3 linked regions of the Microterricola viridarii genome follow. The protein of the gene in region 1 interacts with the protein of each later gene in a pairwise test. Links are inferred from orthologs where the notes say so. Each region holds a gene or a part of one and is shown on either strand. Other genes may lie near its edges.

What was found.
Region 2: the proteins of BLT62_RS07025 (region 1) and ctaD interact in binary tests that used the Escherichia coli proteins (3 or more experiments, as listed by UniProt). The link is inferred for Microterricola viridarii from one-to-one orthologs.
Region 3: the proteins of BLT62_RS07025 (region 1) and dnaE interact in binary tests that used the Escherichia coli proteins (3 or more experiments, as listed by UniProt). The link is inferred for Microterricola viridarii from one-to-one orthologs.

What each region holds. Positions count from the first base shown.
Region 1 is NZ_LT629742.1:1,545,579-1,548,575, forward strand. The notes cover bases 95-2,942. They hold BLT62_RS07025 (aminotransferase class I/II-fold pyridoxal phosphate-dependent enzyme), read right to left. Parts: upstream 2,195-2,942; coding sequence 995-2,194; downstream 95-994. Other genes in these bases: BLT62_RS07015 (anthrone oxygenase family protein), read left to right, coding at 95-138; BLT62_RS07020 (carbon-nitrogen hydrolase family protein), read left to right, coding at 187-1,008; BLT62_RS07030 (S1C family serine protease), read left to right, coding at 2,400-2,942. In the rest of the region: more of BLT62_RS07015, read left to right, coding at 1-94; more of BLT62_RS07030, read left to right, coding at 2,943-2,997. UniProt on the Escherichia coli protein: Shows aminotransferase activity with methionine and histidine as substrates, and to a lesser extent also with phenylalanine.
Region 2 is NZ_LT629742.1:2,262,014-2,265,037, forward strand. What follows is about bases 44-2,918. They hold ctaD (aa3-type cytochrome oxidase subunit I), read right to left. Parts: upstream 2,408-2,918; coding sequence 680-2,407; downstream 44-679. Other genes in these bases: BLT62_RS10410 (cytochrome c oxidase subunit 4), read right to left, coding at 264-680; ctaC (aa3-type cytochrome oxidase subunit II), read right to left, coding at 2,411-2,918. In the rest of the region: more of ctaC, read right to left, coding at 2,919-3,024. UniProt on the Escherichia coli protein: Cytochrome bo(3) ubiquinol oxidase is the terminal enzyme in the aerobic respiratory chain of E.coli that predominates when cells are grown at high aeration.
Region 3 is NZ_LT629742.1:2,557,327-2,561,478, reverse strand. Bases 58-4,060 are described here. They hold dnaE (DNA polymerase III subunit alpha), read left to right. Parts: upstream 58-383; coding sequence 384-3,860; downstream 3,861-4,060. Other genes in these bases: BLT62_RS11725 (flavin reductase family protein), read right to left, coding at 4,012-4,060; BLT62_RS11735 (RluA family pseudouridine synthase), read left to right, coding at 58-284. Also shown: more of BLT62_RS11735, read left to right, coding at 1-57; more of BLT62_RS11725, read right to left, coding at 4,061-4,152. UniProt on the Escherichia coli protein: DNA polymerase III is a complex, multichain enzyme responsible for most of the replicative synthesis in bacteria. This DNA polymerase also exhibits 3' to 5' exonuclease activity. The alpha chain is the DNA polymerase catalytic subunit.

The sequences.
Region 1 (2,997 bases):
GACTGGGCGCTGGGCGCCCCGCCGGCCGACTGGAAGACCGTGGTCCGCCGCTGGGAGGCCATCGACGTGTACCGCTCGACGGCGGCGGTCCTGGCCTTCGTCTGCTTCACGGTCGCCTTCGCGCTGCAATCCCGCTGACGCCGCCCCGGCGGCCTCCGGCTCGGGGCGCCGCAGTAGGCTGTGGCCATGAGTGCAGAGATCGCGGTGGCCGTCGCCCAGTTCGCGCCCGGGGCCGACACGGCGGCGAATCTGGCCGAGATCGAGCGGATGACGCGGCTCGCCGCCTCCCGCGGGGCCAGCCTCGTCGTCTTCCCCGAGTACTCCAGCTTCTTCACCCCGACCATGGGCCCCGAGTGGGTGGCCGCGGCCGAGCCGCTCGACGGACCCTTCGTGCGGGCGCTCGCCGCCCTGGCCGCCGACACTGGCTGCCACATCGTGGCCGGGCTCGTCGAGACAGGCAGCGAGGCGACGGCCAGTGCGCACGGCCGCGTGCGCAACACCGTCGTCGCGCTCGCGCCGAACGCCGGCCTCGTCGCCCGCTACCGCAAACTGCACCTCTACGACGCCTTCGGCATGCGCGAATCCGACTGGGTCGAGGCCGGAGTCATCACCGAGCCCGAGCTGTTCGAGCTCGGCGGGCTGCGCGTCGGCCTGCAGACCTGTTACGACGTCCGCTTCCCCGAGGTGACCCGCCGCCTCGTCGACGCCGGCGCCGAGCTGGTGCTCGTGCCAGCCGAGTGGGTGCGCGGCCCGCTCAAGGAGGCGCACTGGCGCACCCTCTGTACGGCGCGCGCCCTCGAGAACACGGTCTACCTGGCCGCAGCCGACCACGCCCCGCCCGTCGGCGTCGGCAACAGCTTCGTCATCGACCCGATGGGCGTCGAGCTGGCGACGATCGGCGAGTCGACGGATGTCGCCCTCGCCTGGATCAGCCGGGAGCGCCTGGAGTCCGTGCGCCGCCTGAACCCGGCGCTCGAGCTCCGCCGCTTCGCCGTCAGCGCGCGCTGAGCCCGCTCAGCTGCACCGCGGCCCGCTCCAACAGGTCGAACTTCTTGCAGTAGGCGAAGCGCAGCAGCGAGGAGTAGCCGGCTCGGCGCTCCGCGTGCACGAACGCGGTGATCGGAACGGCGACGACCCCGACGAGCCCCGGCAGCGCTCGGCAGAGCTCGGCGCCGTCGTCGAAACCGAGCGGCGCGGCATCCGCCACCACGAAATATCCGCCCGCCGGCCGGGACACGGTGAAGCCCGCCCGCAGCAGCCCGGCCGAGAGCACGTCGCGCTTGGCGGCCAACGTCGCCGCGATGCCGGTGAAGAAGGCGTCCGGCAGGCCGAGCCCGACGGCGACGGCCGGCTGAAACGGCGCGCCGTTGACATAGGTGAGGAACTGCTTGACGGCCAGGATCGCCGTGATGTGCTCGGCGGATGCGCTCACCCAGCCGATCTTCCAGCCGGTCGTGTTGAACGTCTTGCCGGCCGAGCCGATGCTGATGGTGCGCTCGCGGGCCCCCGGCAGCGTCGCGATCGGCAGGTGCGGCGTCTCGAAGGTGAGGTGCTCATACACCTCGTCGGTGACGATCAGCGCGTCGTGGGTGTGCGCGAGCTCGACGATCAGCTCGAGCGTCTCCCGCGGCAGCACGGCGCCGGTCGGGTTGTGCGGCGTGTTCACGAGGATGATCCGCGTGCGCTCGTTGACCGCGTCGCGCAGCTCGTCCAGGTCGGGCTGGAAGTCGGGGGAGCGCAGCGGCACCGTCGTGTGCACGCCGCCGGCCAGGGCGATCGTGGCCGCGTAGGAGTCGTAGAACGGCTCGAGGGTGAGCACCTCGTCGCCGGGCCGTACGTAGGCGAGGATGGTCGCCGCGATGGCCTCGGTGGCGCCCGCCGTCACGAGCACCTCCCGCTCGGGGTCGAGGCGGATGCCGTAGAAGCGGTTCTGGTGTTCGGCGATGGCCTCGAGCAGCACCCGCTGGCCGCGGCCGGGCGGGTACTGGTTCACGCCGTCGCTGATCGCGCGCCGCGCCGCCTCGAGGACCTCCTCCGGCCCGTCCTCGTCGGGGAAGCCCTGGCCGAGGTTGATGGCGCCGGTGCGCTGGGCCAGCGCGCTCATCTCGGCGAAGATCGTCGCCGCGACGCTGCCGTCTGCGGCGAGGAGTCCTGCACCGGCAGCGGTGCGCTGCCACGGGGCGAGTGCGCTCATCGGAATCCTGTCTGCTCAGTCTGCTCACGCTCACTGCGGTTGCGCAGTCCCATCAGAGTACGCTGGCGAGTGGCATGAGTAGGCGAATCCCATCGTCGCGACTGCTCGGCCAAGCCTCAACCGATCCCAAGGTGGCTCTCAGCTTTCCCATAAAGATTGCACAGGGGCCGGGTGGATGCTTGAGCTTGCTTGGAAGGAGCAACCCATGACCGAGAACTACAACCAGGACGCGGCCCAGCCGGAGTCCGCGGACAACGCCGCCGCACAGGCTCCCGCTCAGACCCCCGCCCCGGCCGCCACCCCGGCGGACGCCGTGCAGACGACTCCCGTCGCAGACGCCCAGCCGGCGGTTCCCGCAGCCGCTCCCGCCCACGAAGCTCCCGCCCACGAAGCTCCCGCAGCGGCGCCGGCCGCTCCGGCCGCAACCACGCCCGAGCCTGCCGTTCCCGCAGCTGCCCCGGCCGCGACGGCACAGCCGGCTCCCGCAGCCCCGGCCGCTCCCGCTGCCCCCGCGCACCCCCCGTACGGCGCCGCCGCGCCCAACGCCACCGTCTACGCGCCGAACACCCCGCCGCAGCCCTACGCCGGCCAGCACACCGGGCAGCCCGCGCAGGCGGGCTACCCGCAGCAGGCCCAGCACGCGCAGTACCCCGGCCAGCAGCACACCCAGCCGACCGTTCCGCTGAACGGCGCCGCCTTCGGCCTCGGCGGCCCCGCCGGTCCCGGCGGCCCGACCGGACCCGGCCACCAGCCCGCGGCCGCAGCCGCACCGAAGCGCGCCGGCGTCGGCATGCTCGTCGCCG
Region 2 (3,024 bases), 720 kb from region 1 along the record:
GGCTCCCCCGCCGTTCCGCGCCCCGCGTCACGGAGCGCAGCACTGCTGGCTGAGCTACGCGCCTGGTCGCGAACGCGGCGGCCCGTCGACGCCTGCCGCCGCGCTGTGGTGGGTGGCGCCGTTGCCACGTTCTGCGACCTGTGCTGCATGGAGAAGCTCCGCTGATCGGCAGCCGCTCGTCGATGGCGGCAGCCGGCCCGTTAACAGAGCGAAGGCCCCATCGTGATTCGTCACGATGGGGCCTTCCCTGTGGTGCGTGTGGCCTAGCGGGCGAAGAGTCCGCGGTAGTACTCGTAGACCCAGCCGACGAGGCTGATGACCAGGATTCCGACGGCGATGAACGACATCCAGAATCCGGCGGCCAGGCCGAGCATGAACAGCGTCAGCGAGGCGGCGACCATGATCGGCCACCAGCTCCACGGGCTGAAGAAGCCGAGCTCGGCGTCTCCATCGTCGATGTTCGAGTCGAGGCGGTCCTCGGGCAGCTCGCCGCCCTGGGCCGCGTAGACGCGGTCAAGGTAGAAGGCGACGAAGCCGGTGAGAACACCACAGAGGGCGATCGCGATGGTGCCGACCCACTCGAGGTGGCCGTAGTCGATGGCCGTCCAGACGCCGTAGAGCACGGCGACGAGTGCGAAGAAGACCGTCAAGATCCAGAGCATTACGGAATTGACGCGCATTACTTGATCCTCTCCGAAGCGGCGTCGAAGGTGGGCGCATCGGGTGCGTCCTTAGCCGGGCCGATGCCAATCGGGAGGGCTGCCTCGGGGTGGTTCAGGTCGAAGGCGGGGCGCTCGGAGCGGATCCGCGGGATCGACGTGAAGTTGTGGCGCGGCGGCGGGCACGAGGTGGCCCACTCCAGCGATCCGCCGTAACCCCAGGGGTCGTTGACGGTGACCTTCGGAGCGTTGCGCGCGGTGACGTACACGTTCAGGAAGAACGGGATCATCGACGCGGCCAGCACCATCGAGCCAATGGTGGAGAGCTCGTTCATCCAGGTGAAGCCATCGCTCGGCAGGTAGCTGGCGTAGCGACGGGGCATGCCCACGACGCCGAGCCAGTGCTGCACGAGGAAGGTCGTGTGGAAGCCGAGGAACAGCAGCCAGAAGTGCCACTTGCCGAGACGCTCGTTGAGCATCTTTCCGGTCCACTTGGGCCACCAGAAGTAGAAGCCACTGAACATGGCGAACACGACGGTGCCGAAGACGACGTAGTGGAAGTGGGCGACGACGAAGTAGGTGTCGGAGACGTGGAAGTCCAGCGGCGGCGAGGCCAGGATGACACCGGTGAGGCCACCGAAGGTGAAGGTCACGAGGAAGCCGATAGCCCAGAGCATGGGGGTCTCGAACGTCAACGACCCTCGCCACATGGTACCGATCCAGTTGAAGATCTTCACACCCGTCGGCACGGCGATGAGCATTGTCATCAGCGAGAAGAAGGGCAGAAGCACGGAGCCGGTGACGTACATGTGGTGGGCCCACACGGTGACGGAGAGGGCGGCGATCGCGATCGTCGCGTACACCAGCGTCTTGTATCCGAAGATCGGCTTGCGGCTGAACACCGGGAAGACCTCGGAGACGATGCCGAAGAACGGCAGCGCGATGATGTACACCTCGGGGTGGCCGAAGAACCAGAACAGGTGCTGCCAGAGGATGACGCCGCCGTTGGCCGGGTCGTAGATGTGCATCTCGAAGACGCGGTCGCCCGCTGCGGCCAGCATGGCGGCGGCGAGAACCGGGAACGCCATCAGGACGAGGATCGAGGTGACCAGCGTGTTCCAGGTGAAGATCGGCATGCGGAACATGGTCATGCCCGGCGCGCGCATCGTGATGATCGTGGTGATGAAGTTCACCGCACCGAGGATGGTTCCGAAACCGCTGAGTCCGAGGCCGAGCATCCAGAGGTTGCCGCCGAGACCCGGCGAGAACGTCGTGGACGCCAGCGGCTGGTAGGCGAACCAGCCGAAGGATGCCGCACCCTGCGGGGTGAGGAAGCCGGCGACGGCCATCAGGCTACCGAAGCTGAACAGCCAGTAGGCGAACGCGTTCAGTCGCGGGAACGCGACGTCGGGTGCGCCGATCTGCAGCGGCATGAGCACGTTGGCGAAACCGGCGAACAGCGGCGTCGCGAACATGAGCAGCATGATCGTGCCGTGCATGGTGAACAGCTGGTTGTACTGCTCCTTGGTGGCCACGATCTCGAGGCCCGGAGCGAACAACTGCGCGCGGATGATGAGGGCCATCACGCCGCCGATGCAGAAGTAGATGAACGAGGTGATCAGGTACATGTACCCGATGACCTTGTGGTCAGTGGAGGTGATCCACTTGACCATGATGTTGCCCTTGTGCTCGACCTTCGAGGCGCCGAGCGGCGCCGCGGTCGGAGCGGGTGCTGTGGTGGTGCTCATGGCCTAGTGTTCCTCCTTGAGCTCGGGCGCCCCGGTACCCGGCAGGTTCTGGTTGCGATCGAATTCGAAGCCAAGCTGGCCTTCCTGACCGGCGTCGCGGAGCGACTGGATGTAGTCGTCGTACTCGGCCTGGGAAACGACCTCGACGTTGAATAGCATGAGCGAGTGGTACTCGCCGCAGAGCTCGGCACACTTGCCCTTGTAGGTGCCCTCCTTGGTGGGGGTCACGTACATGTAGTTCGACTTGCCGGGGAACATGTCCTTCTTGTACAAGAAGTCGATGACCCAGAACGAGTGGATGACGTCGCGGCTGTCGAGACGGATCTCGATCTCCTTGTCGACGGGCAGCACGAGCGTCGGGAGTCCGGCCTCGTCGATGGCGCCGGGCTCGCCGCCGTCGGCGGGCTGTGCCTGGATGCCGGGCGAGTAGACGTCCTCGTCGGTGTAGTTGAAGTCCCACGCCCACTGCTTGGCCATGACCTGGACCTTGACATCGGGATCCGCGTACGGCGTCTCGATGGCGGCCTGGTCACGTGCGGTGAAGGCGAAGAAGCCGAGCACGAGAATCAGGGGCACGATCGTGTAGAAGATTTCGATCGGCATGTTGTAGCGCAGCT
Region 3 (4,152 bases), 1.0 Mb from region 1 along the record:
ACGAGACGCTCGAGGCCTTCCCGTACGCCTCGCTGCTCGAGATCCACCTGGAGACCGGGCGCACCCACCAGATCCGCGTGCACATGGCCGCCCAGCGCCACCCCTGCGTCGGGGACTCCATGTACGGCGCCGACCCGACGCTCTCGGCCCGCCTCGGCCTGGAGCGCCAGTGGCTGCACGCCGTGCAGCTCGGCTTCAACCACCCGGCGACGGGGGAGTGGGTCAGCTTCCGCACCGAGTACTCTCCGGACCTGCAGCACGCACTCGCCGTGCTCTCCGCCTAGGCCACCACCCAGCACCACCCGCTTTCGAATCAGTCGGAGACACACGTGACAGCAGCAAACGACTCCTTCGTACACCTCCACGTGCACAGCGAGTACTCGATGCTGGACGGCGCCGCGCACATCAAGCCGCTGATGGAAGCCGTGGTCGCCGAGAAGATGCCGGCCATCGCCGTCACCGACCACGGCAACATGTTCGGCGCGTTCGACTTCTGGAACCAGGCCACCGCGGCCGGGGTGAAGCCGATCATCGGCACCGAGGCCTACGTCACCCCCGGAACCGCGCGCGGGGACCGCACCCGCGTCAAGTGGGGCACCGGCGCGCAGGGCGAGGACGACGTCTCCGGCTCCGGCGCGTACACCCACATGACGCTGCTCTCGGAGACCACCGAGGGCATGCACAACCTGTTCCGGATGTCGTCCAAGGCCTCCATCGAGGGGTACTACTTCAAGCCGCGCATGGACAGGGAGCTGCTCTCCGAGTACGCCAAGGGCGTCATCGCCACGACCGGCTGCGCCGGTGGCGAGGTGCAGACGCGGCTCCGGCTCGGCCAGTACGAGGAGGCCAAGAAGGCCGCGGGCGACTTCCGCGACATCTTCGGCAAGGAGAACTTCTTCGTCGAGGTGATGGACCACGGCATCGACGTCGAGCGGCGCACCATCAGCGAGCTGCTGCGGCTGGCCAAGGAGCTCGACCTGCCGCTCGTGGCCACCAACGACCTGCACTACACGCACGCCCACGACGCCACCGCGCACGCGGCGCTGCTCTGCGTGCAGTCCGGCTCGACCCTGGACGACCCGAACCGCTTCAAGTTCGACGCCGATGAGTTCTACCTCAAGAGCGCCGCGCAGATGCGGCACCTGTTCCGCGACAACATCGAGGCGTGCGACAACACGCTGCTGATCGCCGAGCGCTGCGACGTCAAGTTCGACACCGAGACCAGCTACATGCCCCGCTTCCCGGTGCCGGAGGGCGAGACGGAGGACACCTGGTTCGCCAAGGAGGTCGACGCCGGCCTCGCCGTGCGCTACCCGAACGGGATCCCCGACCCCGTGCGCAAGCAGGCCGACTACGAGACCGGCGTCATCCTGCAGATGGGCTTCCCCGGCTACTTCCTCGTCGTCGCCGACTTCATCAACTGGTCCAAGCGCAACGGCATCCGCGTCGGCCCCGGCCGCGGCTCGGGCGCCGGATCGATGGCCGCCTACGCCATGGGCATCACCGACCTGGACCCGCTGGTGCACGGCCTCATCTTCGAGCGCTTCCTCAACCCGGAGCGCGTATCCATGCCCGACTTCGACGTCGACTTCGATGATCGTCGCCGCGGCGAGGTCATCAAGTACGTCACGGAGAAGTACGGCTCGGAGCGCGTCGCCCAGATCGTCACCTACGGAACCATCAAGGCCAAGCAGGCGCTGAAGGACTCCTCCCGCGTGCTCGGCTTCCCCTTCGGCATGGGCGACAAGCTCACCAAGGCGATGCCGCCGCCCGTCATGGGCAAGGACATCCCGCTCACCGGCATCTTCGACAAGTCGCACCCGCGCTACAAGGAGGCCGCCGACATCCGCGCGGTCGTCGAGACCGACCACGAGGCCAAGACCGTCTTCGAGACGGCCCTTGGCCTCGAGAACCTCAAGCGCCAGTGGGGCGTGCACGCCGCCGGCGTGATCATGTCCAGCGACCCCCTGATCGACATCATCCCGATCATGAAGCGGGAGCAGGACGGCCAGATCGTCACCCAGTTCGACTACCCGGCCGCCGAGGCGCTCGGGCTGATCAAGATGGACTTCCTCGGCCTCCGCAACCTCACCATCGTCTCGGACGCCCTCGACAACATCGAGCTGAACCGCGGCCACCGGCTCGTGCTGGAAGACCTGGCCCTCGACGACGTCGGTGCCTACGAGCTGCTCGCCCGCGGCGACACACTCGGCGTGTTCCAGCTCGACGGTGGGCCCATGCGCGGCCTGCTGCGCCTGATGAAGCCCGACAACTTCGAGGACATCTCGGCCGTGCTGGCCCTGTACCGCCCGGGCCCGATGGGCGCGGACTCGCACACCAATTACGCCCTGCGCAAGAACGGCCTGCAGCCGATCACGCCGATCCACCCCGAGCTGGCCGACGCCCTCGAGGACGTGCTCGGCGGCACCTACGGCCTCATCATCTACCAGGAGCAGGTGATGTCGATCGCGCAGAAGGTCGCCGGCTTCTCGCTCGGCCAGGCCGACATCCTGCGCCGCGCCATGGGCAAGAAGAAGAAGTCAGAGCTCGACAAGCAGTACGAGGGCTTCCGCGCCGGCATGCACGCGAACGGCTTCACGGATGCCGCGGTGAAGGCGCTCTGGGACATCCTGCTGCCCTTCTCCGACTACGCCTTCAACAAGGCCCACTCGGCCGCCTACGGCGTCGTCTCCTACTGGACGGCGTACCTCAAGGCGCACTACCCGGCCGAGTACATGGCCGCGCTGCTGACCAGCGTCGGCGACTCCAAAGACAAGATGGCCATCTACCTCAACGAGTGCCGCCGCATGGGCATCAAGGTGCTGCCGCCGGACGTCAACGAGTCGATCGGCTTCTTCGCCGCCGTCGGCACCGACATCCGCTTCGGCCTCGGCGCCGTGCGCAACGTCGGCTCCAACGTCGTCGAGGGCATCCGTGCCGCACGCGAGGCGAAGGGCCGCTTCGAGGGCTTCCACGACTACCTGCGCAAGGTGCCCATCCACGCCACCAACAAGCGCACCGTCGAGTCGCTGATCAAGGCCGGGGCGTTCGACTCGCTCGGCTCCACCCGCCGCGCCCTGATCGAGGTTCACGAGTCGGCCGTCGAGTCGGCCGTCAAGATCAAGCGCGACGAGGAGAACGGCAACGTCGGCTTCGACTTCGACAGCCTGTTCGAGGAGGTCGGCGAGGCGCCGTCCTCCGACGTGCCAGAGCGCCCGGAGTGGGCCAAGAAGGACAAGCTCGCCTTCGAGCGGGAGATGCTCGGCCTCTACGTCTCCGACCACCCGCTGGCCGGCCTCGAGGTGCCGCTGGCCAAGCACGCCAGTATCTCCATCGCCGAGCTGATGGCCTCCGAGACGATCGAGGACGGCGAGACCGTCACCGTCGCCGGGCTCGTCACCAGCGTGCAGCATCGCACCGCGAAGAACTCCGGCAACCAGTACGGCATGATCACCGTCGAGGACTTCGGCGGCGAGATCACGATCATGTTCATGGGCAAGGGCTACCAGGAGTTCGCCCCGATGCTGGTCGCCGACTCCATCGCGGTCGTCCGCGGCCGGGTCAGCATGCGCGACGACGGCATGAACCTGCACGCCTTCAGCATGATGATGCCGGACATGGGCCAGGACGAGGTCGAGGGCACCGTCAACATCTCGATGCCCGACATCCGCGCCACCCCGGACACGGTGACGGCCCTCGACGAGATCCTCAGCAGGCACGCCGGCGAGAACGAGGTGCGGCTGAAGCTCACCCGCGGCGGCACCGCCCGCGTGTTCGAGCTGCCGCGGCACTCCGTCAAGGTGACGGCAGACCTCTACGGCGAGCTGAAGAGCCTGCTCGGCCCGAACTGCCTGCTCTAGTCGCCCCGTCCGCTCCCGTCCGCGCCCGCCCGTTGCCACGGGCCCACCCAGTTGCCGCAAATTGGCGGTTGCGCCTCGCTGCACCGCCGATTTGCGGCAACTGGGCGCGGGTGGGGGCGCGGGCGCGGGTGGGGGTGGGGGCGCGGGGGGCTCAGACGATCTCGCCGGGCGTGCGGTAGGCGCCCTCGTGGTAGAGCAGCGGGGCGTCCTCCCGGCCCAGCTCGCCCTCCTCGACCTGCATGATGACGACCGCGTTGTTGTGCGCGGAGACGCGTTCCAGGATGCGCCCGCT